3 regions of the Streptomyces sp. NPDC056883 genome follow, and region 3 is predicted to be linked to each of the others. Evidence: riboswitches for the same ligand, from Rfam matches in the RefSeq annotation. Region 3 holds a riboswitch; each other region holds the start of a gene.
What was found. Region 3 has a riboswitch for cyclic di-AMP ahead of ACFRU2_RS18075 (peptidoglycan DD-metalloendopeptidase family protein). Riboswitches for the same ligand answer to the same signal wherever they lie in the genome.
Positions count from the first base shown of each region.

Region 1: another riboswitch for cyclic di-AMP. It lies ahead of ACFRU2_RS19445 (M23 family metallopeptidase); the one in region 3 lies ahead of ACFRU2_RS18075 (peptidoglycan DD-metalloendopeptidase family protein).
Region 2: another riboswitch for cyclic di-AMP. It lies ahead of ACFRU2_RS37760 (transglycosylase family protein); the one in region 3 lies ahead of ACFRU2_RS18075 (peptidoglycan DD-metalloendopeptidase family protein).

Region 1 covers NZ_JBHUBS010000007.1:129,736-139,912, reverse strand. Annotated here, with positions in the region: gene ACFRU2_RS19460 (GNAT family N-acetyltransferase) at 1-893, opposite strand, end outside; gene ACFRU2_RS19455 (HPr family phosphocarrier protein) at 1,079-1,360, shown strand; gene ACFRU2_RS19450 (GntR family transcriptional regulator) at 1,621-2,286, opposite strand; gene ACFRU2_RS19445 (M23 family metallopeptidase) at 2,493-3,299, opposite strand; cyclic di-AMP (ydaO/yuaA leader) riboswitch at 3,312-3,471, opposite strand; gene ACFRU2_RS19440 (M16 family metallopeptidase) at 3,699-5,066, opposite strand; gene ACFRU2_RS19435 (M16 family metallopeptidase) at 5,099-6,451, opposite strand; gene ACFRU2_RS19430 (DNA topoisomerase (ATP-hydrolyzing) subunit A) at 6,722-9,178, shown strand; gene ACFRU2_RS19425 (restriction endonuclease) at 9,286-10,177, shown strand, end outside.
Region 2 covers NZ_JBHUBS010000025.1:18,872-29,048, forward strand. Annotated here, with positions in the region: gene ACFRU2_RS37730 (NAD(P)/FAD-dependent oxidoreductase) at 1-398, opposite strand, end outside; gene ACFRU2_RS37735 (MerR family transcriptional regulator) at 865-2,019, shown strand; gene ACFRU2_RS37740 (exopolyphosphatase) at 2,095-3,036, opposite strand; gene ACFRU2_RS37745 (DUF501 domain-containing protein) at 3,033-3,638, opposite strand; gene ACFRU2_RS37750 (septum formation initiator family protein) at 3,679-4,167, opposite strand; gene eno (phosphopyruvate hydratase) at 4,267-5,553, opposite strand; gene ACFRU2_RS37760 (transglycosylase family protein) at 5,886-6,593, opposite strand; cyclic di-AMP (ydaO/yuaA leader) riboswitch at 6,596-6,767, opposite strand; gene ACFRU2_RS37765 (transglycosylase family protein) at 7,044-8,174, opposite strand; gene ACFRU2_RS37770 (cytochrome P450) at 8,318-9,607, opposite strand; gene ACFRU2_RS37775 (globin domain-containing protein) at 9,807-10,177, shown strand, end outside.
Region 3 covers NZ_JBHUBS010000006.1:259,374-269,550, forward strand. Annotated here, with positions in the region: gene ACFRU2_RS18070 (winged helix DNA-binding domain-containing protein) at 1-827, opposite strand, end outside; gene ACFRU2_RS18075 (peptidoglycan DD-metalloendopeptidase family protein) at 894-1,886, opposite strand; cyclic di-AMP (ydaO/yuaA leader) riboswitch at 1,891-2,085, opposite strand; gene ACFRU2_RS18080 (tyrosine-protein phosphatase) at 2,409-3,230, shown strand; gene ACFRU2_RS18085 (aspartate aminotransferase family protein) at 3,270-4,652, opposite strand; gene hpnH (adenosyl-hopene transferase HpnH) at 4,649-5,683, opposite strand; gene ACFRU2_RS18095 (1-hydroxy-2-methyl-2-butenyl 4-diphosphate reductase) at 5,689-6,372, opposite strand; gene shc (squalene--hopene cyclase) at 6,372-8,366, opposite strand; gene ACFRU2_RS18105 (polyprenyl synthetase family protein) at 8,492-9,586, opposite strand; gene hpnE (hydroxysqualene dehydroxylase HpnE) at 9,646-10,177, opposite strand, start outside.

The DNA.
Region 1 (10,177 bases), on a different contig from region 3:
AGCCCCTGCACCCCGTGTTCACCGCAGGCGGCCACCGCGTCCGGGACCCGGTCCGCCGGGACCGCGATGACGGCGAGGTCGACCGGGGCGCCGACGGCGCCGAGCGTGGGGTAGGCCCGTACGCCGTCGAGCAGATCCCGGGTGACCGCCTCGTTGACGGCGTAGAGGTGGCCGTGGAAGCCGCTGTCGCGCAGGTTGCGCAGGGCCGCCGCGCCCACGCCCGCGAGGGAGCGGCTGACGCCGATCACCGCCACCGAGCCGGGGGACAGCAGCCGCTGGACGGAGCGGGCCTCGGCACGCTGTTCGCGGGCGCGCTGGACGGCGAGGGACTCGGCGGTCGGTTCGAGGTCGAGGGTGAGGTGGACGGAGCCGTCTTCGAAGCTGCGCTTCTGCTGGTAGCCGGCGTCGGTGAACACCTTGATCATCTTGCTGTTGGCCGGCAGCACCTCGGCCGCGAAGCGGCGGATCCCGCGTTCGCGGGCCACCGCGCCGATGTGTTCGAGCAGGGCGGAGGCGACTCCGCGTCCCTGGTGGGCGTCCTGGACGAGGAAGGCGACCTCGGCCTCGTCGGAGGGCCCGGTGGCCGAGCGGCCGTCGGCGCCGATCCGGTCGTAGCGGACGGTGGCGATGAACTCGCCGCCGATCGTCGCGGCGAGGCCGACCCGGTCCACGTAGTCGTGGTGCGTGAAGCGGTGCACGTCGCGGTCGGAGAGCCGGGGGTAGGGAGCGAAGAACCGGTAGTACTTGGACTCGTCCGAGACCTGCTCGTAGAAGCTGACGAGCCGGCCCGCGTCGTCGGTGGTGATGGGCCGGATCCGGGCGGTGCCGCCGTCCCGAAGGACGACGTCGGCTTCCCAGTGATCCGGGTACGAGGGGTCGGACGCGGTCGTCATGGGGTCACCTTAAGGCTCGAACGCTTCGAGTGGCCTGGGCGCGGCGCATCGGGCAAGCTGGCTCGAATAAGGGCAAGCTGGGGTAGGTCGAACGGCGGGAAAGTCGGGCCGAAGGTCGGTTCGACCATTCCGGACGCCGTGAGAGACTGGTCTAGACAACCCGTAAGAACCTGAAGGGCATCACCATGGCAGAGCGCCGCGTCAACGTCGGCTGGGCCGAGGGCCTGCACGCTCGTCCCGCCTCGATCTTCGTCCGCGCGACGACCGCTTCCGGCGTCCCGGTGACCATCGCGAAGGCCGGCGGCGACCCCGTCAACGCCGCCTCCATGCTGGCGGTCCTGGGCCTGGGCGCCCAGGGCGGCGAGGAGATCGTCCTCTCGTCCGAGGCCGACGGCGCCGAGGCCGCACTGGACCGCCTCGCGAAGCTGGTCGCCGAGGGCCTCGAGGAGCTCCCCGAGACCGTCTGACCCCTTCGGGTTCGACCCGCAGGACTTGCTGCACTTGCACGACGAAGCCGTTGCCCCCGACCACCACGGTCGAGGGCAACGGCTTCGCTGCTTTCCGCACGGGAGTCCGGCCGGACATACCTGCGCCGCCATTGCGGCGCACTCCATTCCGGCGCACCCCATTCCGGCGGCCGGAATTCAGGCAGGAATAACGTGCGAGACGCCGGGCACGCGAGCCGAATTATCCGGCCCGGATATCCCTCCTTTGTATACGGCGTTTGTTAATGCGGAACGCTTGCCGTGTTTACGGCAGGTTGCAAAGTCCTCACGCGCATCCGGTGGGCCCCCGCCGCCCGGTCCACGTGCGCCGCGGTCAGCGCCCGCGCCCGCTCGGCATCACCCCGGGCCACCGCGTCCACGATCGCGCCGTGCTCCACCCAGGACTCCACGGGCCGCACCGGGGCCTCCACCACGTACATCCAGGCCACCTTGTGGCGCATCTGGGTGAGCAGTGCGATGAGCCCGGGACTGCCCGAGGCCTGGGAGAGCGTCTCGTGGAACCAGCCGCCCAGGGACCGCAGGTCCTCTCCCTGCCCCCTCCTGGCCCGCTCCTGGCCCAGCCTGACCAGGCCGCGCAGCACCTTGAGGTGGGCCTCGCTGCGCCGCCGGGCCGCCCGGGCGGCCGCGAGGGGCTCCAGGAGCATCCGCAGCTCCAGGAGGTCGGCGGCCTCCTGTTCGGTCGGCTCGGCCACGCAGGCACCCGCGTGCCGGCGGGTGGTCACGAACCCCTCGGACTCCAGCGTGCGCAGCGCCTCGCGCACCGGGACGCGCGAGACCCCGTACCGGCGGGCCAGCACCTCCTCGGTCAGCCGGGCGCCGGGCCCGAACACCCCGGAGACGATGTCGTCGCGGATCGCTGTGCATACCGTGTGCGCGGGAATACGCAAGACCGGACCTCCGCCTTTTTCGTATGGCTGTGCGCGTTGCGACTCTATTGCAACACACGATAATTTCCGAGGACGGCCGGAAATACGAAACATTCACACATCGCGCAGCGCGAAGTACCCGGCACTGGACACTCGGCACGACGAAGGCCCCGGCTCTCAAAGAGCCGGGGCCTTCGCGGAAGACGTGTGCTGCGGAGCGCAGCGGGTCAGACGGTGACGCCGTGCGAGCGCAGGTACGTGACCGGGTTGATGTCCGTACCGTAGTCGGCGCCGGTGCGGGCCTCGAAGTGCAGGTGCGGGCCGCTGGAGTTGCCCGTGGAGCCCGACAGGCCGATCTTCTGGCCCGGGGTGACCTGCTGGCCGACGGAGACGCTCAGCGAGGACATGTGGCCGTACTGGGTGTACGTGCCGTCGGCGTGCTTGATGACGACGTTGTTGCCGTACGCGCCGCCGTAGCCAGCCTCGACCACGGTGCCGAGGCCCACGGCGTGCACCTCGGTGCCGGAGGCGGCGTGGAAGTCGATGCCGGTGTGGCTGCCGGAGGACCACATGCCGCCACCCGCGTGGTACTGGGTGCTGACGTAGGTGTCGTCGAGCGGGGAAACGAAGGTGTTGAGGCGCTTGCGCTCCTCTTCGCGGGCGGCGCGCTCGGCGGCCTCGCGCTCGGCCTTGGCCTGGGCTTCGGCCTGCGCCTTGGCCTCGGCGGCCCGCTGCTTGGCGTCGGCCTCGGCCTGCGCCTTGGCGGCGGCGGCCTCGGCGGCCCGCTGCTGGGACTGGGCCTGGGCCTCGACGTCACCGGCGAGCTCGTCGGCCACCACGATGGTGTTGAGGGTGCCGGTGTCCTCGATGGAGGGGCTGTGGTCCGCGGCGAACGCGGGACCGGCCAGGGAGCCGACGACACCAGTGGTGGCGAGGGCGGCTATGCCGGCGTAGCCGGCGGTCCTGCGGCTGAGACGACTCGAACCACGGTGCTTGCCGGAACCGGAACCGGCGGCACGACTGCCAAACGCCATGAAGGGGTTGATCCTTTCCTTCCCTCTCGCCTACCGGGTTAGCTGACGGGTTCGGAGCAGGAAGGTCTCCTACGGGCCCCCTCTTGCGAGGCGGTCCGATTCACCCCAGGGACACAAGTGGGTCCCCGGCTCCCCAGGCTCGCGCCTGACGGGGACTCGGCGATCGCTGCCCGGTGCCGCGGACGCGGCGGTTACAACTGACGGACAGCACGGCCGACGCTAGGCGGATCATCAGTCAATCGCCAAACAGACACGCCTTTTTGTTGCGTACGCCACACCACATACAAGCAACCACACCACTAAAGGCCAGATAAAGGACAAAAGGGACCCCGGCGGACAAGCCGCCGGAGCCCCTTGAATGGCGGGCCAGTTGACGGCCCGCCGGAGATCAACTGACGATCAGTTGGTGACCACGGTCACTTCGCCGATCCCGAGGGCCCGCACCGGCTCCTCGATCTGCGAGGCGTCGCCGACCAGGACCGTGACCAGACGGTCCACCGGGAAGGCGTTGACGACCGCCGAAGTGGCCTCCACCGTCCCGGTTTCGGCGAGCCGCGCGTACAACTGCGCCTGGTAGTCGTCCGGCAGCTCCTGCTCGACCTGGTCGGCGAGCGTGCCTGCGACGGAAGCGGCCGTCTCGAACTTCAGCGGGGCCACCCCCACCAAGTTCTGCACGGCCACGTCCCGTTCGGCGTCGGTCAGGCCGCCCTGCGCGAGGGTGCGCAGCACCGTCCAGAGGTCGTCCAGGGCCGGGCCGGTGTTGGGGGTGTCCACCGAGCCGCTGATGGCGAGCATCGAGGCGCCCTTGCCGTCGGCGGTGGAGCGCAGCACCTGGCCGAAGGCGCGCACGCCGTACGTGTACCCCTTCTCCTCGCGCAGCACCTTGTCCAGCCGGGAGGTGAGCGTGCCGCCGAGGCAGTACGTACCGAGCACCTGGGGCGCCCAGACCCGGTCGTGCCGGTCCGCGCCGATGCGGCCGATCAGCAGCTGCGTCTGGACCGCGCCGGGCCGGTCCACGATGACCACGCGGCCCGTGTCGTCGGCGGTGATCGGCGGGACCGGACGCGGGGCGGTGGTGTCACCGGTCCACGCGCCCAGGGTGTCGGCCAGGACGGCGTCCAGGTCGATGCCGGTCAGGTCGCCCACGACCACCGCGGTGGCGGTCGCGGGGCGCACGTGGGCCTCGTAGAAGGCCCGTACGGCCGCGGAGTCGATGCGGGCGACCGTCTCCTCGGTGCCCTGACGCGGGCGCGACATCCGCAGGGTGGCCGGGAAGAGCTCCTTGGAGAGCTGCTTGGCGGCGCGGCGCTGCGGGTTGGCGCTCTCGTGCGGGATCTCGTCGAGCCGGTTGCGCACCAGGCGGTCGACCTCGGCGTCGGCGAAGGCCGGCGTGCGCAGCGCCTCGGCGACCAGCCCCAGCGCCTTGTGCAGGCGGGACGCCGGGACCTCCAAGGAGACCCGCAGGCCCGGGTGGTCGGCGTGCGCGTCGAGGGTGGCGCCGCAGCGCTCCAGCTCGGCGGCGAACTCCTCGGCGGAGCGCTTGTCGGTGCCCTCGGACAGGGCGCGCACCATGATGGTGGCCACGCCGTCGAGGCCCTCGGGCTCCGCGTCGAGCGGGGCGGCGAGGTTGATCTCGACCGCGACCACCTGCTGGCCCGGGCGGTGGCAGCGCAGCAGGGTCAGGCCGTTGGCCAGGACCCCGCGCTCGGGGGCCGGGAAGGCCCACGGCTGCGGCTCGCCGGCCTCGGGGCGCGGGTGGAAGGTCATCGTGACGGCTGCGGTGTCGGCTGCGGTGTCGCTCACTGCTCCGCCCCTTCGTTCTCGTCGTTCTCTGCGTGCTCGTCGTGCTCGTCCGCGGCGATCGGCTCGTAGACGAGCACCGCCCGGTTGTCGGGGCGCAGTCGGGCAGCGGCCACGGCCTGCACTTCCTCGGCGGTGACGTCGAGGACGCGCTGGACGGCGGTCAGAGCGAGCTGCGGGTCGCCGAACAGCACCGCGAAGCGGCACAGTTCGTCGGCGCGGCCGGCCACCGTGCTCAGCCGGTCCAGCCATTCGCGCTCCAGCTGGGCCTGCGCGCGCTCCATCTCCTCGGCCGTCGGGCCCTCGGCGGCGAACCGCGCGAGCTCCTCGTCGACGGCCGCCTCGATGGCGGGCACCTCGACGCCGCTGGAGGTCTTGACGTCCAGCCAGCCCAGCGAGGGTGCGCCGGCGAGGCGCAGCATGCCGAAGCCGGCCGCGACGGCGCTCTGGTCGCGGCGCACCAGGCGGTTGTGGAGCCGGGAGGACTCGCCGCTGCCCAGGACGGTCAGCGCCACGTCGGCGGCGTCGCACTCGCGGGTGCCGTCGTGCGGGAGCCGGTAGGCCGCCATCAGCGCGCGGGCCGGAACCTCCTCGACGACCTCCTCGCGCAGTTGCTCGCCCATGATCTCGGGCAGCGAGCCGTCGCGCGGCGGCTGCTTGCCGTCGTGGCCGGGGATGGTGCCGAAGTACTTCTCGACCCAGGCGAGGGTCTTCTCGGGGTCGATGTCGCCGACGACCGAGAGCACCGCGTTGTTGGGCGCGTAGTACGTACGGAAGAACGCGCGCGCGTCCTCCAGGGACGCGGCGTCCAGATCGGCCATGGAACCGATCGGGGTGTGGTGGTACGGGTGGCCCTCCGGGTAGGCCAGCGCCGTCAGCTTCTCGAAGGCCGTGCCGTACGGGACGTTGTCGTACCGCTGGCGGCGCTCGTTCTTGACGACGTCGCGCTGGTTCTCCATGGACTCGTCGTCCAGGGCGGCCAGCAGCGAGCCCATCCGGTCCGCCTCCAGCCACAGCGCGAGCTCCAGCTGGTGGGTCGGCATCGTCTCGAAGTAGTTGGTCCGCTCGAAGCTGGTGGTCCCGTTGAGGGAGCCGCCGGCGCCCTGGACCAGTTCGAAGTGGCCGTTGCCGGAGACGTTCTTCGAGCCCTGGAACATCAGGTGCTCGAAGAGGTGAGCCAGGCCCGTACGTCCCTTGACTTCGTGGCGCGAGCCGACGTCGTACCAGAGGCAGACCGCGGCGACCGGGGTCAGGTGGTCCTCGGACAGCACCACGCGCAGGCCGTTGGCCAGCCGGTGCTCGGTCGCTGTGAGGCCGCCGGAGCCGGCGTGAGCTGTGGCCGTGTGACCCATGGGCATGTGGTCCCTTCGATCGCGATGCAGAGATTCCTGTCAGACCTGCCACTGTATGCAAGCGTGTCGGCCGGCGGAGAAGTTCCCGGCCCAGTCCTGGGTCGGAGTCGGCGTTGTCGGTGCCTCGGGCCACAATGGTCCGCGTCACCCCTGTCCGAAACCGGTCCGCACCCGTACCGGCACCGCCCCAGCACCGTCCCCGTCCCACCCCCCGCCCCACCCCGTGAGAGCTCAGCTCATCCCGATTCTTGGTTAAGGAGCCGCGCAGCGATGGCCCGCCGCAGCACGAAGACCCCGCCGCCGGAGGATTTCGAGGAGAAGATCCTCGACATCGACGTCGTCGACGAAATGCAGGGCTCCTTCCTCGAGTACGCGTACTCGGTGATCTACTCCCGTGCCCTTCCCGACGCCCGCGACGGCATGAAGCCGGTGCACCGGCGCATCGTCTACCAGATGAACGAGATGGGCCTGCGCCCCGACCGCGGCTACGTGAAGTGCGCCCGCGTCGTCGGCGAGGTCATGGGCAAGCTGCACCCGCACGGCGACGCGTCGATCTACGACGCCCTCGTGCGCATGGCGCAGCCCTTCTCCATGCGGCTCCCGCTGGTCGACGGCCACGGCAACTTCGGCTCGCTCGGCAACGACGACCCGCCGGCCGCGATGCGGTACACCGAGTCGAAGATGGCCGACGCCGCCTCGTTGATGACGGACGGGATCGACGAGAACACCGTCGACTTCGCCGCGAACTACGACGGCCAGGAGCGCGAACCGGTCGTCCTTCCCGCCGCGTACCCGAACCTGCTGGTCAACGGCGCGTCCGGGATCGCGGTGGGCATGGCCACCAACATGGCCCCGCACAACCTCGGCGAGGTCATCGCGGCCGCCCGCCACCTGATCCGCTACCCCGAGGCGGACCTGGACGCGCTGATGCGCTTCGTCCCGGGTCCCGACCTGCCCACGGGCGGCCGGATCGTCGGCCTCGCGGGCATCAAGGACGCCTACGAGAACGGCCGCGGCACCTTCAAGATCCGCGCCACGGTGGCCCTGGAGGACGTGACCCCGCGCCGCAAGGGGCTGGTCGTCACCGAACTGCCCTTCACGGTCGGTCCCGAGAAGGTCATCGCGAAGATCAAGGACCTGGTCGGCTCGAAGAAGCTCCAGGGCATCGCGGACGTCAAGGACCTCACGGACCGCTCGCACGGCCTGCGCCTGGTCATCGAGATCAAGAACGGCTTCCACCCCGAGGCCGTGCTGGAGCAGCTGTACAAGCTGACGCCGATGGAGGAGACCTTCGGCATCAACAACGTCGCGCTGGTCGACGGGCAGCCGCTGACGCTGGGCCTCAAGGAGCTGCTGGAGGTCTACCTCGACCACCGCTTCGAGGTCGTCCGCCGGCGCAGCGAGTTCCGCCGCGGCAAGCGGCGCGACCGGCTGCACCTCGTCGAGGGCCTGCTCGTGGCGCTGCTCGACATCGACGAGGTCATCCGGATCATCCGGGACAGCGACAACTCCGCGCAGGCCAAGGAGCGCCTGATGGAGCGCTTCTCGCTGAGCGAGATCCAGACCCAGTACATCCTGGACACCCCGCTGCGCCGGCTCACCCGCTTCGACCGGATCGAGCTGGAGTCCGAGCGCGACCGGCTGGCCGGCGAGATCGACGAGCTGACCGGGATCCTGGACTCCGACAGCGAGCTGCGCAAGCTGGTCTCGGCGGAACTGGCCGCGGTGTCGAAGAAGTTCGGCACGGAGCGCCGTACGGTGCTGCTGGAATCGGCGGGGACGCCGGTCGCGGCGGTCCCGCTGGAGGTCGAGGACACCCCGTGCCGGGTGCTGCTGTCCTCCACCGGCCTGCTCGCCCGCACGGCCAACGCGGACCCGCTTCCCGAGGAGGAGGGCGGCGCCCGCGCCAAGCACGACCTGATCGTCTCGCAGGTCGCGGCGACCGCGCGGGCCGACATCGGCGTGGTCACCTCGTACGGCCGGCTCCTGCGGCTGTCGGTCATCGACCTGCCGCAGCTGCCCGACACCCACGCCGCGCCGAACCTGGCGGGCGGGGCCCCGGTCTCGGAGTTCCTCTCCGGGCTGGAGGCGGACGAGCAGGTCATCTGCCTGACCTCGCTCGACGAGTCGGGGCAGGGCCTGGCGCTCGGCACCGAGCAGGGCGTGGTCAAGCGGGTCGTGCCGGACTATCCGGCCAACAAGGACGAGCTGGAGGTCATCACCCTCAAGGACGGTGACCGGATCATCGGGGCGGTCGAGCTGCGCACGGGCGAGGAGGACCTCGTCTTCATCACCGACGACGCCCAGCTGCTGCGCTACCCGGCGGGCCAGGTCCGTCCGCAGGGCCGCCCGGCGGGCGGTATGGCGGGCATCAAGCTCGCGGACGGCGCCAAGGTGATCCACTTCTCGGCGGTGGACCCGGCGCGCGAGGCCGTGGTGTTCACGGTGGCGGGCTCGCACGGGACGCTGGACGACTCGATGCAGTCCGGAAAGCTGACCCCGTTCGACCAGTACCCGCGCAAGGGCCGGGCCACCGGCGGAGTGCGCTGCCAGCGCTTCCTGAAGGGCGAGGACGTCCTGCTGCTGGCCTGGGCGGGCGGTTCCCCGGTCCGCGCGGCGGCGGCGAACGGCACTCCGGCCGCACTGCCCGCGGCCGACCCGCGCCGCGACGGCTCGGGCACGGCCCTGCCGGCGGTGGTCGCGGCGCTGGCGGGTACGGCGCTGTAGGAAGTTCCAGCCCATTCGGGTGGTACGTCCGAGGGACGTACCACCCGAATGGCGACTAGTGTTTTCCCTCTTGGCACTGTCGGGTGGGGCGGGGAGACACAGAACTGATGAGTCGTCGGTCGGGCGGATTGATCAGTGACTGGGCCGAGGCCCAGCGCCGGACGCAGCAGACGCAGCTGATCCAGCAGCGCGAGGCGGAACGCCGGCAGCGGGCGTACGAACGGGACGTGGCCCGGGGGCAGCGCGAACAGCAGGCCGCCTATAAACAGCACCGCGACGCCCAGGCCCGGCGGGCGACCGAGCAGCTCGACGCCCGGGTCGCGGCCCTGCAAGGGCTGTTGGCCGCGGGCTGCCGTGCCCCGGCGTTCCGGCTGGCCTCCCTGGTCAGGCCCGAGCGGCTCGACCCCTTCGATCCGGGGAACCTGGCGCACCCCGTGCCGCTGCCGCAGCTGCACCACTTCCAGCAGCAGAGCAGCGGCTGGACGCTGGGCTCGAACCGGCGGGCGCAGGCGGAGCGGGAGGCGCACGCCCGGTACACGCAGGCCTGGCAGGCGGCGCAGGCCGCGGAGGCGCAGCGGCAGCAGCAGCTGGCGGCGTACCGGCAGCAGTACGACCGCTGGGCAGCGGAGCAGCTCGCCGGGATCCGCGGGCACAACGGCGGGCTCACCGAGCTGGCCGGCGCGCTGCGCGCGGGCGACGCGGAGGCCGCGGTGGAGTACTTCTCGGCGGCCCTGTACGCCTCGGCCGGCTGGCCGGAGAACCTGCCCCGACAGGTGTCGGCGGCCTACGACCCGGCGCGCCGCCAGCTGGTACTGGACTGGGAACTGCCCGGCTACGAGGTGGTGCCGGAGGCCAAGTCGGTGCGGTACGTGCCGAGTACGGACCAGGACAAGGAGACGGCCCGCCCGGCCACGCAGCGGCGGGCGGTCTACCGGGACCTGCTGGCGCAGTGCGTGCTGCTGGTGGTCCGCGATCTGTACGCGGCCGACGAGTTCGACG
Region 2 (10,177 bases), on a different contig from region 3:
TTCATGCCGATGCCCTGTTCGGCGAGGCCGGGGATCGGGAAGGTGCGGGAGATGGCGCCGAGCGCGATCACCAGGTAGTCGAAGGGCAGCTCGTACGCCTCGCCGACCAGCGGCGTGACGACGGCGACCTTGCGGTCCTGGTCGATGTTCGTGACACGGCCGGTGAGGACCTCAGCCTTCGGAAGCACGCGTCGCAGAGGTACGACGACGTGCCGAGGCGAGATGCTGCCTGCGGCCACTTCGGGGAGGAAGGGCTGGTAGGTCATGTACGAGCGCGGGTCGACGACCGTGACGGTCGCCTCGCCGTAACGCATCTTCTTCATGATGCGCTTGGCTGCGTACAGGCCTACGTACCCACCTCCTACAACGAGGATCCTGGGACGCTCCGTGGTGCTCATGGAACGAGTATCCAGCACCCTCAGGGGTGACGCTCGTGAGCCCCTTCACAAGGACCTCGGGCCCCTCTGCTACACTCCGCCGCCCACGTGATCGAGGTCATGGCGCGGAGCGGGAACCAGGGTGTAACGGGAGTCGTTGAACACCAGTCCTGAACTGGCCTCCAAGCCCTTAACCGGAGTAGACCACCGCCTTCGTGGATACCTACCGCCAGAGGTGCGCGAGGTCCGGCAATCGCACGAACGCGAGCAAAAAGAAGGCCCCGGAGGCTCCGGACTCGCCCAAAAGGCTCCTCCAGACCCCTCATAGGCATCTTTTCCTTGTGAAGAACTTCACGAAGTTCATGTGGACGACGGGACCTAAGGCCCCCGAACGACCCTCCGAGAGCCCCGTGGACCCCTACTGTCGACCCCTGCTGTTGACCCTCGACCTGGTCGAGGGACCAGTGTGCGGGGCGTGGAGAACGAGATGCGCAGTATCGGCGAGACCGCCGGCGACAGCGGCCTGAGCGTGAGTGCCCTGCGGTTCTACGACGGGGCCGGCGTGCTGGTGCCCGTCCTGGTCGACCCGGCGAGCGGGTACCGCTGGTACGGGCCCGAGCAGGTCGAGGAGGCCCGGCTGCTGGCCCGGCTCCGGCGGACCGGGATGCCCCTGGCGGACATCCGGCTCGTCCTGGCCGGCTGGGCCGGCCAGGACACCGATCTGGTGCGCGGCCTGCTCCGGGCGCACCTGCACCGGCTCGAACGGGGCCTGTCCGATGCACGCAGCGAGCTCTCCGCGGTCCGCGCACTACTCGAACGCAGGGAGAACCCCATGATCACGTCCATCGGCGCGTCCAACGGCGCGTCCGCGAGCACGCCCCGCGCCACCACCCCGACGGCCCGGCTCACCGTGTCCGGACCCGAGCTGGCCGCCGCCCTGGACGCGGTCCGGTTCGCCGTCTCCGCCGACCCCGAGCTGCCGGTCCTCGGCGGCATCCTGTTCGACATCGAGGGCGGGGCGCTGCGCGTGGTGGCCACCGACCGGTACCGCCTGGCCGTCGCGCGCGCCGGGGCCACCGGACACACCGGCCCCCGCCTGCAGCTCCTCGTACCCGCCCCGCTCGCGGACGCGATGCGGGCGCTGCTGAGCGAGGACGCACCGGTCCTGCTCACCGTGGACGGCGACCGCGTGGCCCTGGAGACGGAGACGGCGGACCGCCAGGCGGCCGGCCGCTGCCTGGGCCACGAGTTCCCCGACTACCGCCGCCTCGTCAGCCTGCCCGCGGGGCGCCGGGTCCTCGTCGACGTGCCGGCCTTGCGCGAGGCCCTGGAAACGGGTCCCGTCCGCCCGGCCGAACGCGAGCAGGACGGCGCGACCGGCGACGTCAGCGTGCTCAAGGTGACCGGCGCGGACGAGGTGTCGCAGGCGTCTCAGGCGTCGCAGGTGTCCCTCTGCGGCGACGAGGACGACGACCCGGCCAACGTCGGCCTGAACCGCGCGTTCCTGCTGGACGCCCTCGCCGCCGGGAACCGCGACCGGCTGGTCCTGGAGCTCGGCGCCCCCAAGGCCCCCGTGGTGGTCCGCCGCCCCGACGACGAGGAGACCTTCTCGCTCCTGATGCCGGTCCGGCTGGACGCGTAGGAGCCCGCGCACAGGACGGTGCCCCCGGCGGGATGGATCCGCCGGGGGCACCGTGCCGTGCGTGCGCGTGGGCCGTCAGGCGATGGACCAGGCGATTCCGTCGAGGATGTCGTGCTCCGAGACCACGACCTCCGAGGCGCCGACCCGCTCCATGATCGCCAGCAGGACCAGGGCGCCCGCGCCGATCACGTCGACCCGTCCCGGGTGCATCACCGGGATGGCCGCGCGCTCGGCGTGCGTCAGCGTCAGCATCCGCTCGCTGACCTCGCGGACCGTCTCGTACGGGATCCGGGAGTGGTGGATCCGCGACGAGTCGTACGCCTCCAGGCCCAGCGCGATCGCTGCGACCGTGGTCACCGACCCGGCCAGGCCCACCAGGGTGCGCGCCTCGGCCAGCGGAACCGTCTCGGAGGCCAGGTCCAGCCCGGCCTCGATGTCGGCCCGTATCGCGGCGATCTGCTCCGCGGTCGGCGGGTCGGTGACGACCCCGTCCACCGTCAGGTGGCGCTCGGTCATCCGGACACAGCCCACGTCGACGGAGCGGGCCGCCCGGACGTGTTCGGTGCCGACCACGAACTCCGTGGAGCCGCCGCCGATGTCCACCACCAGGAAGGGCCGCTCCAGGTCGGTGCGGCCGGTCAGCTCGCCGGTGGCACCGGTGAAGGAGAACTCGGCCTCCTGGTCCCCGCTGATCACCTCGGGCTCGACGCCCAGGATGTCCAGGACCCCCCGGACGAAGTCGTCGCGGTTCTCGGCGTCCCGGGAGGCCGAGGTCGCCACGAAGCGCACCCGCTCGGCGCCGAGCTCCTTGATGACCGCCGCGTACTCGCGGCAGGCCGCGAAGGTGCGCTCGAGCGCCTCCGGAGCCAGCCGGCCGGTCTTGTCGACGCCCTGGCCGAGCCGGACGACGATCATCCGGCGGTCCAGCTCGATCAGCTCGCCGGTGGCGGGGTCGAGGTCGGCGACGAGGAGCCGGATGGAGTTCGTACCGCAGTCGACGGCCGCGACGCGGGTCACGCGCCCGCCTCCGCCGCGGCGTCCCCTTCGGCCTTCTTCTCTTCGGCCTTCGTCTCCTCGGCCTTCGTCGCCTCGGCCTTCTTCTCCCCGCACGGGGTGACGCAGGCGCCCTTGGCCCACCACTCGGGCAGCATCGCCAGGGCCTCGTCGCCGAACGGGTTCACGCCCGGGCCCGCGGCCAGGGAGTGGCCGACCAGCACGTGCAGGCACTTCACCCGGTCCGGCATGCCGCCGGCGCTCGGGAAGCCCTGGAGCACCTCGATGGCGTCGCGGCGGGTGATGTAGTCCTCGTGCGCGGCCCGGTAGGCGGCGGCCAGCTCCGGGTCCACGGCGAGGCGGGCCTGCATCTCCTTCATCACGCCGTTGGCCTCCAGCGTGCCGATCGCACCGGCGGCCCGCGGGCAGGTCAAGTAGTACAGCGTCGGGAAGGGGGTGCCGTCGGGGAGCCGCGGGGCGGTCTCCACCACGTCCGGCTGCCCGCAGGGGCAGCGGTGCGCGATGGCGCGGAGCCCGCGCGGGGGGCGGCCGAGCTGCTGTTCGAACGCCTCGATGTCGGCGGCGGTCGGCTCGGTCCGGTCGGTCTGGGGCGGGGGCGTCTGCATGCCTGGAGGAAGTCTTTTCGTTCTCGTGGATGGGTGGGACTCAGTCGCCCGGGCGGTCGGCCTTGTCGACGCCGTCCCAGACGTTGGAGTACCAGGGCCGGTCGGTGGCGGCCTGTCCGCTGCGGCGCTGCTCTCCCGCGGCGGCTCCGGGGTCGGTCATGATGTAGCTGATCTCCCCCGGCCGGACGAAGTGCAGGTGCTTGCGCGCCTGCTGCTCGGCGTACGCGTTGTCCTGCCAGCGGGCCTTCTCGTCGCGCAGCCGTTCCAGCCGGTCCCGTGCGGAGACGGCGTCCTTCTGCTGCTTCGCGATCTCCGAGCGCTGGGAGACGTACTGGCGCATCGGATACGCGAGCGCGACGACCAGGGTACAGAGGACGAGGACGAGCAGGGCGGCCCGGCCGGTGAGCCGGCTGCGGCGGACCTGCCGGCGGGACTGCGAGCGGTACACGTGCGCCGCGGTCCGCTCACCGAGCTGCTTGAGCCTGGTCGCGGTCGAGAACGTGGCGAACCGGTCCCGGTTCCCGGCCATTGATCCGCCTCCCCTATATGCACACGACGCACTACGTCCCCGCACACGGTACGGGACCGAGTGCGGGGACGTAGGGAGGCTTGCGCCCTAAAGGACTGATCAGCCCTTGAAGCGCGGGAACGCGCTGCGGCCCGCGTACACCGCGGCGTCGTCGAGGATCTCCTCGATGCGCAGCAGCTGGTTGTACTTGGCGACGCGGTCCGAGCGGGCCGGGGCGCCGGTCTTGATCTGGCCGCAGTTCACGGCGACCGCGAGGTCGGCGATGGTGACGTCCTCGGTCTCACCGGAACGGTGCGACATCATGCACTTGAAGCCGTTGCGCTGGGCCATCTCGACGGCGTCCAGGGTCTCGGTCAGCGAACCGATCTGGTTCACCTTGACGAGCAGGGCGTTCGCCGAGCCCTCTTCGATGCCGCGGGCGAGACGCTCGGGGTTGGTGACGAAGAGGTCGTCGCCGACGATCTGGACCTTGGAGCCCAGACGGTCGGTGAGGGTCTTCCAGCCCTCCCAGTCGTCCTCGAACAGCGGGTCCTCGATGGAGACCAGCGGGTACGCCTCGACGAGCTCGGCGTAGTAGTCGGTCATCTCGGCGGCCGAGCGGGACTTGCCCTCGAACTCGTAGTTGCCGTCCTTGTAGAACTCGGACGCGGCGACGTCGAGCGCGAGCGCGATCTGGGTGCCCGGGACGTAGCCGGCCTGCTTGATGGCCTCGACGATGAGGTCGAGCGCGGCGCGGTTCGACTCGAGGTTCGGCGCGAAGCCGCCCTCGTCGCCCAGACCGGTGGAGAGGCCCTTGGTGTGCAGGACCTTCTTGAGGGTGTGGTAGACCTCGGCACCCCAGCGAAGGGCCTCGGAGAAGGACTCCGCGCCGATCGGGGCGATCATGAACTCCTGGATGTCGACGTTGGAGTCGGCGTGCGACCCACCGTTCAGGATGTTCATCATCGGAACGGGCAGCAGGTGCGCGTTCGGACCGCCGAGGTAGCGGAAGAGCGGGAGGTCGGAGGCCTCGGACGCGGCGTGCGCGACGGCGAGGGAGACACCGAGGATGGCGTTGGCGCCGAGGGAACCCTTGTTCTCGGTGGCGTCCAGGTCGATCATCGCCTGGTCGATCAGGCGCTGCTCGGTGGCGTCGTAGCCGACGAGCTCCGGGCCGAGCTGCTCGATGACGGCGAGGACCGCCTTCTCGACGCCCTTGCCCATGTAGCGGTTGGGGTCACCGTCGCGGAGCTCTACGGCTTCGAACGCTCCGGTGGAGGCGCCGGACGGGACTGCAGCACGGCCGGTGCTGCCATCGTCGAGGCCCACCTCGACCTCGACCGTGGGGTTGCCTCGGGAGTCCAGGATTTCCCGGGCTACGACGACGTCGATGGACGGCACGAGCATCTCCTTCTGGGATGTGACGCTGGGTGTGCGGTGGCATGTCAGGCCGTGGGATGGCCTTGCCGCTTAGAGCCTAACCGCCTCCGGGCACTCGGCCAGCCGACCGCCCGGGTCCTGGGACGAAAAAGGGCCTGAATGCCCCTCTTACAGGACATAGGGCCCTTGATCATCAGTGATTCGGAGGGTCCGTCAGGCCGGAAGCACCCGCACACAGCACCGCCCGGCGCGAAGGGGGTTGCGCGCCGGGCGGTGGATTTGCGTGGTGGAACTACGCGCCGGAACTACTGCGCGTCGCGAAAACGGCCGCGGCCGTTCTCAGAGCTTTCGACCGGGATTCAGCCGAGGTTCAGCTTCTGACCCGGGTAGATCAGGTCGGCGTCCGAGACGATGTCCTTGTTCAGCTCGAAGAGCTTCTCCCAGCCGCCGGACACCTTGTTCGCGTCGGCGATCGCACCCAGCGTGTCGCCGGACTTGACCTCGTAGGAGCCGTTGCCCGTCTTGGGGGCCTCGATCTTCGGCGCGGCAGCGGCGGCCGGACGCTCGGAGCGGGTGGTCGGAGCCTCGACGCGCTTGGACTCCTTCTTCGGCTCGGCCTTCTTCTCCTGCTTCGGCGCCGGCTTCGGCTGGGTCTTCGGCTTGGAGGGGGTCTCCGCCGAGCCACCGTTGTAGGAGGAGTTCGACAGGCCCACGCCACAGGACGGCCAGGCGCCCTTGCCCTGGCCCTTGAGGACCTTCTCGGCGATGGCTATCTGCTGCGACTTGGAGGCCTGGTTGGCCTGCGCGGCGTACGCCTTGCCGCCGTACGCGGCCCACGTGGAGGACGAGAACTGCAGGCCGCCGTAGTAGCCGTTGCCCGTGTTGATGGACCAGTTGCCACCGGACTCGCACGCGGCGACGCGGTCCCATTCACCGGCGGTCGCGGCGGAAGCGGTGCCCGCGGCCATCAGCGGCGCGGCCACGGCGACACCGGCGACACCGGCGAGCGTGACGATGCGGACGGCCTTGGAGCCGCGACGGTGCTTGCCCTTGCCCGAAAGCAGCATGGAGTTCTCCTCACCGACGCCTACGAGGTGAGCTGTCGGGTTCGGGCGAGTGAGTGCCCGGCCGAGCGACCTAGCGCTTGGCTTAACCCCTAGCCGGTTCCGTGACCGTCTCTCAACGGCCGGTTCCGGCGCCTACCTTGGTTCCCCCGCTCCTGCCTTCGGCGCTTTACGCGACGAGTGTTCCCTTCGTCCGCCGGCAGGATTCGGCGATGCGGTCGAAGGAGCCCGCGGTGGCGAGCGATTCAGAAGGTAGACAGGTCTCCCCCCGATGTTCAACGAGGGACATCGGGGGGAAACGGTGCCTACTTGCGCTCTCCGGAAGGACGTTTGCGCAGGTGAGGGCGGGGTTTGCGGAACCGTCCGGGCCGGACACGCCAGTTGACCTGAAGAGACACATGTCTCACTTACAGAAAACGGACAATCAGCTGGTTCCGGACGCCTTAAGTGCCCCTATTGATGCGTTAGATCCAGGTTCTGACCGGGCTTGATCAGGTCTGCATCTCCGCCGATGACCTGCTCGTTGGCCTCGTAGAGACCCTTCCAGCCGCCCTTCACTCCGTTGGCGTCCGCGATCGCGATGAGGCTGTCGCCTTCCTTCACGGTGTACGTCGGGTCCGACGCGGCATCAGGTGTGGCGGGCGTCTCGACCGCGGCCTGGCCGCGGTGCTTGCCGCTGCCCTCGGTCGCACCGGGGGTCGCCGGAGCGCTCGGGGAAGCGGAATCGCCGGGTGCGGCCGGAGCCGTCGGGGCCGCGGGATCAACCGGGTTGGCCGGAATGACCGGGTTCGCCGAATTGCCGGGGCTCACTGGATTGCCCGGGTTTATCGGGTTCGTGGCGTCCCCCGGACCCGACGGGGTCACGGGAGCCGTCGGGTCCACCGGCACGGTCGGGTCCACGGACGGCGGTGCCGGAGTCGTGGGGTCCACCGGGGTGATGGGGCCCACCGGGGCAGTGGGGTCCAGGGGGTTCGTGGGGGCCGTCGGGTCGCCCGGGAGGCCGGGAGGCGGCGTCTGGAGGTCCGGCGCGGGCATGACGGGCAGTTCGCCGGGCACGCCGATCGGATAGTCGGGCAGCGGCGTCTCCGACGGGGCCGCCGGAGACGGGCTGTTCGGCGTCGGCGCACCGAAGTCCGTGGACGGCTTGCCCGAGCCGGTGTGGGGCACGGAGTCGTCCGGGCGGGACGGGGCGGGGGCGGCGGATCCGGAACCGCTGGGCAGACCCGGGTCGACCACGGCGGCGGGCGCGTCCTGCGTCAGACCGGCCGGCACGCCGCACAGCGGCCATGCCTGGGGGCCCTGGGAAGCCAGGACCCGTTCGGCCACGGCGATCTGCTGGGAGCGGCTGGCGAGGTCGGCGCGCTCGGCGAAGTCGAGCCCGCCCGCGTTCTTCCACTGCTCCTGGCTGAACTGCAGCCCGCCGTAGGTGCCGCCGCCGAAGTTGGCACTCCACGTGCCACCGCTCTCGCACTCGGCGACCTTGTCCCATGTGGAGGTCTCCGCGGCGCTCGCGCCGGTGGCCGCGAGCAGCGGCAGGGCGAGTGCGGTGCCGGTGACTCCGGCGGTGACGACAAGTGCGGGCACTTGTCGGGGGCGTCTGTGGCGGCCGTTCCCGGAACGCATGAGGCTGCACCTTTCGCATAACGGCGGGGTAACGGCAGAACCTAGCGGCCTTCGAACGCCTGTCACAAGTTTGGGCAGCCAACTGACTTCAGGTCAGGCCGGTTTCAGGTGTTTTGGGCGATGGATTCGGCCGAGAAGCGGACCGGCAGCGTCCGCAGCCCCCGCATGATGAGCCCACCACGCCAGCGCAGCTCCCCGGGGTCCACGGCCAGCTCCAGATCGGGAAGCCGCGTCAGCAGGGTCGCGAGCGCGGTCTGCCCTTCGAGCCGGGCGAGCGGGGCGCCCAGGCAGTAGTGGATGCCGTGCCCGTATCCGAGGTGCTGGTTGTCGGTCCGGGAGAGGTCCAGGGTGTCCGGCTCGTCGAACCGTTCGGGGTCCCGGTCGGCAGCCGCCAGGACCACCAGCACCGGATCCCCGGCCGCGATGTCCTGGCCGCCGAGGGCGAAGGGTTCGGTGGCGAACCGCCAGGTGGCCAGCTCCACGGGGCCGTCGTAGCGCAGCAGCTCCTCCACGCCGGTGGCCAGCAGCCCGCTCTCGCCGGCGGCGAGGGAGAGCTGGAGGCGTTCGCGCTGCTCCGGGTTCATGAAGAGGGAGTGGATCCCGTTGCCGATGAGGTTGACCGTGGTTTCGAACCCCGCGAACAAGAGGATGAAGGCCATCGCGGTGGCCTCGGCCTCCGTCAGGTGGTCACCGTGGTCGCTGGCCCGGATCAGATCGGAGATCAGGTCGTCGCCGAGGTCGTCGCGCTTGCGGTGGATGAGCTCCCCGAGATAGGTGCGCATCTGCTTCACCGACCGGGCCACCCCGCCGCGCGGCCCGCCGCCGTGCCGGATCATCATGCCCGCCCAGTCGCGGAAGTCGTCCTGGTCCTCTCGCGGTACACCGAGCATCTCGCAGATGGCGTAGATGGGGAGCGGGAAGGCGAACTCGTGGATGAGGTCGGCCTCCCCCTTCTCACAGAACTGGTCGATGAGGTGGTCGGTCAGTTCCTGCACCCTCGGAGTGAACTCGGCGACCCTGCGCGGGGTGAACGCCTTCGACACCAGCCGGCGCAGCCGGGTGTGGTCCGGCGGGTCGATGTTGAGGAGGTGGGTCATCAGCTCCGCCTTGCGCTCCCCGGGGATCCCGGTCCGGCCCTTGGCGTGCGCGGAGCCCTCGTGGTGGGCCGGGTTCTTGCTGAGCCGCTGGTCGGCGAGGGCCTGGCGGGCGTCGGAGTACCGGGTGACGAGCCAGGCCTCGACCCCGCTGGGGAGCGTGGTGCGGTGCACGGGCGCGTGCTCGCGCAGCCAGGCGTACGCCGGGTACGGGTCGGTCGCGAACTCCCAGTCGAACAGGGTCGGCGGTGGGGCGGAGCCGTCTGCGGCGTCTGCGGATCCGCCCGTGGACCCGTCCACGGACTGGTCGGCGGCGGGCTCTTCGGGGACTGCGGGGGTCTGCTCGTGCACCCGGAGACCGTATCCCGCCCCCCACCCGTCACCCCATATGGGTCGGTTGTCGCGGCTGTCCGTAGATCGGCTCTGGCTTGACCTCACCTTCCCCGGCGTTCCTACTTTCGGTTTTGTGGATGTGAGGATCTTGAAAAGCAGCTTCGCGGTGGTGGAGAGACGGGCCGAGCACGCGGTCAAGTTCTTCTACTCCCACCTCTTCTGGCACAACCCCGGAGTCCGTGATCTCTTCCCGGCCTCCTTCGAAGACATGGAGCGACAGCGAGACCGGCTCTTCGCCGCGCTCACCCATGTGATCGCCCACCTGGAGAACGAGACGCTCGTCCCCTATCTGCGCGACCTCGGCCGCGACCACCGCAAGTTCCTGGCGGGGCCCGAGCACTACGCGGCCGTGGGCACCAGCCTCATCGCCGCGCTCGCCGAGGCCTCCGGGTCCGCCTGGCACCCCCAGGCCGAAAAGGCCTGGTCAGAGGCATATCAGGTGATCGCTGACGCCATGATGGCCGGCGCCGCCGCCAG
Region 3 (10,177 bases):
GCCATCAGCCGGGGCGGCGCGGGCGTGTCCTCCTCCGGGCGCGGTGCGCCCGGGACGTCGAACAGCTCCTCGCCGTCCGGACCCGTCAGCCGGTCGAGCCTTCCGGAGAGCTCCAGAGCGCGCAGCGCCTGGCGGATCCTGGCCCGCTGGACCAGGGAGAACTGCGCCACGTCCGCCACCGACGCCGGCCCGAACCCCTCCAGATAGCGCAGGACCAGCGCCCGCAAGGACTCCTCGGACGCCTCCGGGTCCGCCGGTACCGTGCGCGGCCGGCTCGGGGGCGCGACGTACGACGGACGTTCCCCGAACGACCACGGCGCGGCGGTGGGTGCGTGCAGCAGCGGCGCGTACTGGCGCAGCCCCCACCACGCTCCGGGCTGCGGCGCCGCCCCCAGCCGCTGTCCGAGCCAGGCCTCGCACTCGGCCGTCGTACGGGGCCGGTCGGCGAAGTCCAGCAGCTGCGGGACGAGCGCGTCGGCGTCCTCGGGCGTGAGCCCCGAGTCCGTGAAACGGGTCCCGAGCCGGGCGGCCCGTACGGACGGCTGGACGGCCTCCCGGAAGGGCGGGTAGTCCTCCGCGTGCACGGCGTGCAGGGTCAGCCGCATCAGCGTCGACTTGACGACCTCGCGCCCCGTGAAGGCGGCGTCGAGGTCGGCCGGGTCGAAACCGGCGAGTCGGTTCCACAGCGCGAGGTAGGGCGAGGCGGCGTGCTGCGCCTGCAGGGCGACCACCCGGCGGACCGCGTCACCGACGCCCATCGCCTCGCGCCGCAGCAGCAACTGCCGTGCGAGGGTGGAGCGGTTGAGCTCCCTTGCGCTGACCTTCATGCCACGACCGTCCCGTCCCCTGTCGGAACGGGCAGCCTAACCGGCACCTCCGACAACGCCCCGGATTCAGATGCTGACGCCCTTCGACCGGAGGTAGGCCAGCGGGTCGATGTCCGAGCCGTACGAGGGCCCGGTGCGGATCTCGAAGTGCAGGTGCGGGCCGGTCGAGTTGCCCGTGGAGCCGGAGAGGCCGATGCTCTGGCCGCCGGTGACGCTCTGGCCGGACGAGACGGACAGCTGGGAGAGGTGCGCGTACTGGCTGTACTTGCCGTCGGCGTGCCGGATGACGACCTCGTTGCCGTACGACCCGCTCCACCCGGCGGAGACCACGGTGCCGGCGCCGACCGCCTTGACGGTGGTGCCGCTGCTCGCGATGAAGTCGACCCCGGTGTGGTAGCCGCTGGACCACATGGAGCCGGCGGTCTTGTACGCGGTGGAGAAGCCGCCGCCGACCGGGGCGACGAAGCCGGTCGCGGTGGAGCCGGTCGAGGTGGAGCCGGTCTGCCGCTTGGCGGGCGCCTTGGGGGCGGGCGCCGCGGGCGCGGCGGCCTCATCGGAGGAATCCGATGAATCGCTGGAAATGGTGGAAGGAGCGGAGGAAGCGGAGGAAGCGGACTTCTTGGCCGGCTTCGGCGTTTCGGCCGCCGCGGCCGGAGCCGAGCCCTTCGCGCCGAGCGTGAGCCTGAGGCCCGGGTGGATCAGCGAGGGGTCCGTGCCGACGGCCTCGAGGTTGTCCGCGTAGAGCTGCTCCCAGCCACCGGTGAGGTGCTGACGCTCGGCGATCTTGGAGAGGTAGTCGCCCGGCACCACGGTGTAGACGGTCGGGGCGGCCTGCGCGGCGGCCGGCGCGGCCTGGAGCGCTGCCGGCACCTGCGCGGCCACCACCTGCGGGGCCTGGACCGGAGCGGCGGCGGGCGCCGCGGCCGGGACACCCGCGGCGTGGGCGCCGGTGGCGCCGAGCAGCGGAAGCGCGAGGGCCGCGCCACCGGTGCCCGCGGCGGCGAACCCGCGGGATATCGAGCGGGACTTGGGACGGCGGTGCTTACCCGTTCCGGACATGTCGAATTCCTCTCCGACGCCTGCGAGGTGAGCTGTCGGGTTCGGACTGGAGATGTCCGGCCGCCTCGTGCCGGTGAACAGCACATGTACGGCTTCACCCCGAGCTGTCCCGTTGTAAAGATCTCGACCGGAGATCCGGAACAGCGGCTTACCTGGTTCCCCCGCTCCTGCCACGCGCGTGAATAGTCGGGTGCGGTTTCCGGTCGGCGGCAGGATTAGGCGGTCCGTCCGGATCGATCGCGAACGTAATCGAGTACGACCGCACGGAACAAGTCATGAATTCACCAACAGAATCTTGAAGATGACGGGCCGCCGGAATTCCGGTCACCCTCCGTCCATTCCGCACCTTCAACAACCGCCCCCGCAAGGCAATTCGCCATTCGTGATCAGGCACTCACCGTCACCGTATGATCTGGCTCACGGGGGCGCGTCCGATCTCGCCTCTCGCTATGGCAAGTTGCCCGCAAGTAGCGTAATTCGGACACCGTCAACGACGACGAGACGACGACACGGAGGAGCCCGGTGACCCAGCCGATACCCCAGAGCCCCCACACCGATCCGGCGCCGCAGGAGCCGGCGCTGACCGGAGTGCGCAACTTCCGCGACGTGGGCGGGTTGCCGACCACGGACGGTCGACAGGTCAAGTCGGGACGACTGTTTCGAAGCGGACATCTGGCGCATGCCACCGAAAGCGACGCAGAGTTCCTCGGGTCGCTCGGACTGCACACCGTCTTCGACTTCCGCAACGGCGCCGATCACGCGCTGGAGGGTCCGGACGTGGAGCTGCCGGGGGTCCGCAACGTCAACATCCCGCTGTCGGATCCGGCCGACGGCAGCGAGTTCTGGAAGATGGTCCGGGGCGGGGAACTGGCGCAGCTCCGCGAGCTCCTGGGCGAGGGTAAGGCCGCCGCGCGGATGTCCCGTTCGTACCGGACGATGATCCGGACCCGTACCGCCGAGCACAGCCGGGTGGTGCACGCGCTCGCCGAGGACAGCGTCCCGGCCCTCATGCACTGCGCCGCCGGGAAGGACCGGGCCGGCCTGTCGATCGCCGTCACCCTGCTCGCGCTGGGCGTCGAGCGGGAGGCGATCGTCGCGGACTACCTGGAGTCGAACGCCCCGCACAACCGTTACCGGGTCCGCCGGGGCAGCGATGCGCCCGAGGCCCGCGCCCCCGAGGTGATGGAGCTGCTCGCCCCGCTCTTCGACGCCCGCGCCCCGTATCTGACCACGGCCTTCGACGCCATCGACGAGGAGTGGGGCGGCGTGGAGCGTTACCTCGCCGAGGGCCTCGGGCTCGCGCCCGAGACCCTCGGCAGGCTCCGCGACCGGCTGCTGGACTGACGCCCCACGAGGTGGGCCGCCGCCCGCCGGGCCGCCGGTTCAGCGGTTGGCGACGGCCTGCCTCACCAGCGTCCGGCCGAAGTCCCACATCAGCGCGCCGCCGCCGTGGGCCTCGTCCATGACCGCGCGGAAGGCGCCGACGAACCGGTCGACGTCCGCCTCGTCCACGATCAGCGGCGGGATCAGCTTGATCACTTCCAGGTGGTCGCCGGAGACCTGCGTGAGGATCCGGTGCTTCTGCAGCAGCGGCACCACGACCATCTGCGCGAACAGCCCCTTGCGCGCCGCCTGCAGCATGCTCCAGCGGCTCCGCAGGCCCAGCGAGGACGGCCGGCCGAACTCGATGCCGATCATCAGCCCGCGTCCCCGTACCTCGTGGAGCAGTTCGTACGTGTCCACGAGCGCGGCGAGCCGGCCGCGCAGCAGGTCGCCCATCGCGCGGGCGCGGGCCACCACCTGCTCGTCCTCCATGACGGACAGGACGGCGAGCCCGGCCGCCATCGCCTGCGCGTTGGAGCCGAAGCTGGCGGAGTGGACGAGCACCCGGTCCATGGAGGAGTAGACCTTCTTGAAGATCCAGTCCTTGCCCAGGGTCGCGCCGACGGGCACGTAGCCGCCGGAGAGGGCCTTGGCCACGCAGACCAGGTCCGGCTCGACCCCGGCCTCGTGCTGGTAGGCGTAGAAGTCGCCGGTCCGTCCGAGGCCGGTCTGCACCTCGTCCGCGATCAGCAGCGCCCCCCGCCGGTGCAGCGCCTCCTGCGCGGCGAGCAGGAATCCGGGCGGGGCGGCGAGCACCCCCTTGCCCTGGATCGGCTCCACGACGAGGGCCGCCACGTCCCCCTTCTTCAGCTCCCGCTCCAGCGCGGCCAGGTCCCCGAGCGCGATCCCGGTGTCCGGCAGCAGCGGCGCGAAGCCGTCGCGGAAGCCGGCCTCGCCGTTGACCGAGAGCGAGCCCGTCGTGAGCCCGTGGAAGGCGTGGTCGCAGTAGAGGATCCTGGGCCGCCCGGTGGCGTACCGGGCGAACTTCAGGGCGGTCTCCACCGCCTCCGTGCCGCTGTTGCCGAAGAAGACCCGGTCCAGGTGCGGACTGTGGGAGAGCAGCTTCTCGGCGAGCAGTCCGGGCAGCGGCTGGCAGTCGAAGCGGGTGAGGTCGGCGAGCTGGGCGTCCAGCACGTCGTGCAGGGCCTGCCTGACCACCGGGTGGTGGCGGCCCAGGCCCATCACCCCGAAGCCGGCCAGCATGTCCAGGTAGTCGTTGCCCTCGGCATCCCAGAAGTGGGCTCCCTCGGCCCGCACGTAGACCTTGTCGAAGCCGATGGTGTGCAGCATCCGCGGCAGCTGGTGGTTGAGGTGGCGGGCGTGCAGTTCGTACCGCTCGCCACCCCGCTCGGCCAGCAGGGCGCCGAGATCGAAGCCGGTCATGCCGACGCGTCCCGGTTCCCGCCCCCCACGGTCTCGCGGACCGCCCGCAGCGACTCCTTGAGCGAACCCATGGTGGCCAGGACGGCCGTGGGCTCGTACCCGCAGTGCGCCATGCAGTTCGCGCAGCGCGGGTCCTTCCCGCGGCCGTACTTGCTCCAGTCGGTCTCCTCGATCAGTTCCCGGTACGTGGGCACGTACCCGTCGCTCATCAGATAGCAGGGGCGCTGCCATCCGAAGAGCGAGTAATTCGGAATGGCCCAGGCGGTGCAGGGGAAATCGGCTTTGCCTTCCAGGAAGTCCAGGAAGAGCGGGGAGTGGTTGAGCCGCCAGCGCCGCCGGTTGCCTCCGGCGAAAGCCTTCTTGAAGAGCTCGCGGGTCTGTTCGACGCCGAGGAAGTGCTCCTGGTCGGGGGCCTTTTCGTAGGCGTAGGCCGGCGAGATCATCATCTCGTCCACCCGGAGATCGTCATTGAGGTAGTTGAGGACCTCGATGATGGTCTGCGGGGTGTCGGTGTTGAAGAACGTGGAGTTGGTCGTCACCCGGAATCCGCGGCGCTTCGCCTCCTTGATGGCCGCGACCGCCTCGTCGAAGACCCCTTCCTTCGCCACCGACTCGTCGTGGCGCTCGCGCAGTCCGTCGATGTGGACCGCGAAGGCGAAGTACGGGGAGGGCGTGAACTTCTCGATCTTCTTGCGGAGCAGCATGGCGTTGGTGCAGAGGAATACGTACTTCCGCTTGGCCACCAACTGGCGCACGATCTCGTCGATCTGCGGGTGCATCAAGGGCTCGCCGCCCGCGATGGACACCATGGGCGCGCCCGATTCCAGCACGGCGCCCACCGCCTGGGCCACGGGCATGCGCTGCTTGAGCACCCCGGCCGGGTGCTGGATCTTCCCGCACCCCTCGCAGGCCAGGTTGCAGGCGTAGAGCGGTTCCAGCTCGACGATCAGCGGGAACTTCTCACGCTTGCGGAGCTTCTGTTCGAGCAGGTACGTCCCGACCCTGATGGTCTGTCGCAGTGGCATGGCCATCTGGCTCACCTCCTGGGGAGCAGCAAAGAACGGTGCCATTCATAAAACGCGGGCAGTACGGCACGCAGTACGCGAAAGGCCGATATTCCCCCGCGAACGGTGCCGATGCGGACGAGCTCATGCTCCGGAGCGTCCACGATCACCCGGACGGCCGCAACCGGACGGTCCGCGCCCCCCGGGGCGCTGCCGTCCCGGGTCGCGGCCCAGAGGGTGGCGGCCGATTCCATGTCGACCCCGATGGCGCCGCCGGCGCGCAGCTGGGCGCGCTCCTGGCCCCGGACGACGTGGTCGGATCCGGTCAGTGCACCGAGGTGTACGGTCCGGCCGGGAACGGCCCGGGCCAGCGCCTCGGCGAGCAGGGCGGTACCCGCGCAGGCGACCGTGCCGCGCGGGTCCCGGGTCTCCTCGGCGACGATCAGATCGCCGGGGCTCATGCCGGGCAGCAGCCCGGCGCAGAATCCGGTGGCGAGCACGGCGGCGCCGTGCAGCTCCGGCTCGGCCAGCTTCCGGCCGACGGCGCGTTCGGCCGCGCGCGGGCCCATGCCGGTGCGCAGGACCTCGTACCGCTCGGGCGCGCCCCGCTCGCGGCCGCTGCGGTACGAGGTGCTGCGCAGGGCGGTCCGCTCGATGCGCAGGGCGCAGGCGATCAGCAGCGGCGGCGGGGCGGCCGCGGCGGGGCCGCCGGTCATCAGGCCTCCCCGGGCAGCGGGGCGGTGTGCGGGAGGGCGGCCGGATCCACGTACCGCCCGCCGGGGCCGAACGGTTCTCCGTAGAGATAGCGGCCGAGGGCGGTGAGCGGGAAGACCTGGCGGTACAGGTGGTAGTTGATGGAGAAGTCCCAGGGGAATCCGGTACCGGTGAAGTACGGCTCGTCCCAGGTGCCGTCGGGGCGCTGGGTGGAGACGAGGTGGCCGATCCCCCGCTGCACGGACGGCGCGTCGCGCTCCCCCGCCGACAGCAGGGCCATCAGCGCCCACGCCGTCTGCGAGGGGGTCGAGGCACCCTTCCCCGCCCAGGACGGGTCCTGGTAGGAGCGCTGGTCCTCGCCCCATCCCCCGTCCTCGTTCTGTACGGATTCCAGCCAGTCCACGGCCCGCCGGATCGCGGGGTGCGAGGGGGCGAAGCCCGCGGCGGTCAGCGCCGGTACCACCGACCCGGTGCCGTAGACGTAGTTGGTGCCCCAACGGCCGAACCAGCCGCCGTTCGGGTCCTGTTCGGCGAGGAGCCAGGCGATGCCGCGCCGGGTGCGCGCATCGCCCGCCCGGCCCTCGACGGCGAGCATTTCGACGACGTGGGCGGTGACGTCGGCCGAGGGCGGGTCGATGACCTCGCCGAAGTCGCAGAAGGGCAGCTTGTTGGGGTAGGGGCTGGTGTTGTCGGCGTCGAAGGCGCCCCAGGCGCCGTTCTTCGACTGCATGCCGAGGTTCCAGGACACGCCCCGGGCGATGGCACCTTCCACCCGTGCCGGGTCGGGGTGCTTGACGCGGCGCAGGGCGAGGACGACCTCGGCGGTGTCGTCGATGTCGGGGTAGTTGTCGTTGTGGAACTCGAACGCCCAGCCGCCCGGGGCCAGTCCGGGCCGGCGCACGGCCCAGTCCCCGCTGCGGACGACCTCCTCGCCGAGCATCCAGTCGGCGGCCTTGACCAGGGCGGGGTGGTCGGGGCGCAGGCCCGCGTCGGCCAGCGCGATGGCCGCCAGGCAGGTGTCCCACACCGGGGACTGGCAGGCTTCGATCATGCGGGCGCCGTCCGCCCGCCACACCGTGAACCGGTCGAGGGACTCCAGTCCGGCCCGCATCACCGGATGCCCGAGGTCGTATCCGAGCAGGTGCAGGGCGATGACGGAGTACACGGCGGGCGGCTGGATGCCGCCCCAGCAGCCGTCGTTCTCCTGCCGTTCCACGATCCAGCGGCCGGCGCTCGCCATGGCCGCCGCGCGCAGCCGGCGCGGGGCGAACCGGCGGTAGACGTGCAGGGCCTTGTCCATCCGCTGGAACGCGCCGTCCCAACTGGCCATCGACGCCAGCTTCCTGTCCGGGTACGGGGTCCGCGCGTCGGTGTGCAGCTCGTCCAGGGCGAAGGGGGCCGGGCGGACCGGCCGCAGGGCGGAGACCACGGTGAGGGGCACGATCGTCTGCCGGGCCCAGCAGCCGAAGTCATAGATGTTCAGCGGCACCCAGGGCGGCAGGAAGAGCAGTTCGGGCGGGAGTTCGGGCAGGTGGTCCCAGCTCCACCAGCCGAACAGCGCCAGCCAGATGCGGGTGAAGACGCGGGCTCCCGCGACTCCGCCGTGGGCCCGGATCCACGCCGAGGCGCGGGCCATGTGCGGGGCGCCCGGGTCGTCTCCGGCGAGGCGCAGGGCCACGTAGGCCTCGATGGTGGCGGACAGGTCGGAGGGGCCGCCGTGGAACGTGGCCCAGGTCCCGTCGTCCTGTTGCTCGCCGCGGATGAACAGGGCCGCGGCCCGGGTGGTGGCTTCGTCCCTGATGCCGAGGAACTGGCGCAGCAGCAGGTCCTCGGCGTCCATGGTGACGTTGGTCTCCAGGTCGCCCTTCCACCAGCCGGCCTCGTCCTGCCGCTCGAGCAGATCGCGGACGGCCCGCTCGATGGTCTCGCGGACGGTCCCGGTGTCGTCCGGGTCGGCGCCGCAGGCATGGGCGCCGCCGTCGGTCGTCGCAGTCATGGCTTCCCCTTTGCGTGCAGTGTCCTCTGCTGTCCTCCGCTGTACTGGGGGGCGCCGTCGGCCGGTACCGAGGTCAGGCAGTACCGGCCGGCGACTGGCGATTCATATGCGCGTACGGGTGGCGATCACCTCTTGCGCACGACGACGAAGTCGGCGAGCGCCACGAGCTGCTCGCGCACGCGCTGGTCCATGTCCACGTCGTCGAGGGCCTTGATGGCGATCTCGTACTGGCGGCGCGCCTCGTCGGCGGTCCACCGGCGGCCGCCGGCGGCCTCGATGAGCGCGGCGCGGGCCGCGAACTCCTCCTCCGAGAAGTTCTCGAAGTCGTTGCTCTTGGCGTCGGCGGCGAGCAGCTCGGTGAGTTCCTCGCTGGCCGGTCCGCCGGCGGCGAGGGCGGCGACGACGGGCAGCGACTTCTTGCGCTGGCGCAGGTCGCTCCAGGTCTGCTTGCCGGTGGACTCCGGGTCGCCCCAGATGCCGAGGAGGTCGTCGACGGCCTGGAAGGCCAGGCCGAGGTGGTAGCCGTACTCCTCCAGCTTGTCGGCCGTACGGTCGTCCGCGCCGCCGAGCACGGCGCCGATGGAGACCGCGCAGGCGAGCAGGGCACCGGTCTTGTTGCCCTCCATCTCCAGGCACTCTTCGACGGTGACGCTCTCGCGGTGCTCGTAGGAGATGTCCTGGGCCTGGCCGTCGATGAGCTTGCGGCTCGCGGTGGTCAGGCGGCGTGCCGCGCGGCCGGCCTCGACCGTGCCGAGCTCCAGCAGCACCTCGTTGGCCAGGGCGAACAGGGCGTCGCCGACCAGGATCGCGAGGGCGGGTCCGTGGACCTTCCACACCGTGTCGCGGTGGCGGCGCTGCTCGTCGCCGTCCATCAGGTCGTCGTGCAGCAGCGAGAAGTTGTGGACGAGTTCGACCGCGACGGCGCCGGGGATGCCGACCTCGGCGGCGGCGCCGGCGGCCTCCGCCGAGAGCAGGGCGAGGGCGGGGCGGACGGCTTTGCCGCCGTCGCCGTCCGCCGGGTTGCCGTAGGCGTCGATCCAGCCGAAGTGGTAGGCGGCGACGGTGTCCATGGGCGCGGCGAGCCGGTCCACGGCGGCGCGGAGCACGGGCGTCGAGAGCGTACGGCCTCGTTCGAGGAGCGCGAGCGTGTCCGCCTTCTCCCCGCCGGCCGGGCCCGCACTGGCGTCCGTGTTCTCGACGGCCGGATTCCCCGGGTTCACTGGCTCTCCTCTGGTTCCTGTACGTACTGCGGTGCGTGGTGCTGCGGTGCCGGTGGTGGTCATACCGCCTCCTGCAAGGGGTGTTCGCGGTGGCGGCCCAGCGGGACGAGCGCGGCGTGGGCCGCGGTCAGTCCGCTGCGGACGGCGCTCTCCATGGTCGCGGGCCAACCCGTCGCGGTCCACGCACCGGCGAGGTAAAGCCCCGGCGTGTCGGTCCGCGTGCCGGGACGCAGCCGTCCGACACCGGGGGTGGGTGCGAAGGTCGCGGTGCGCTCCCTGGTGACGAAGAAGTCGCGCACCTTGGCTCCGCGCGCGGCGGGCAGCAGCCGTTCCAGCTCGGGCAGGTACTTCGCGCGCAGGACCGAGACGGGCTCGTCGATGTCCTCGTGGGCGACGGACTGGGACAGGGCCAGGTACTGGCCGCCGTCGGGGAGTCCGGAGGAGTCGGTGCGGTCGAAGACCCACTGGACCGGGGAGCCGAGCGCCGCGAAGAAGGGCTGCTTGAGGACCTTGCGGTCGTACACGACGTGCACGTTGAGGATCGGCGCGGTGCCGATGTCGAGCAGCTTGTCGGGGTCGGCGAGCGCCCCG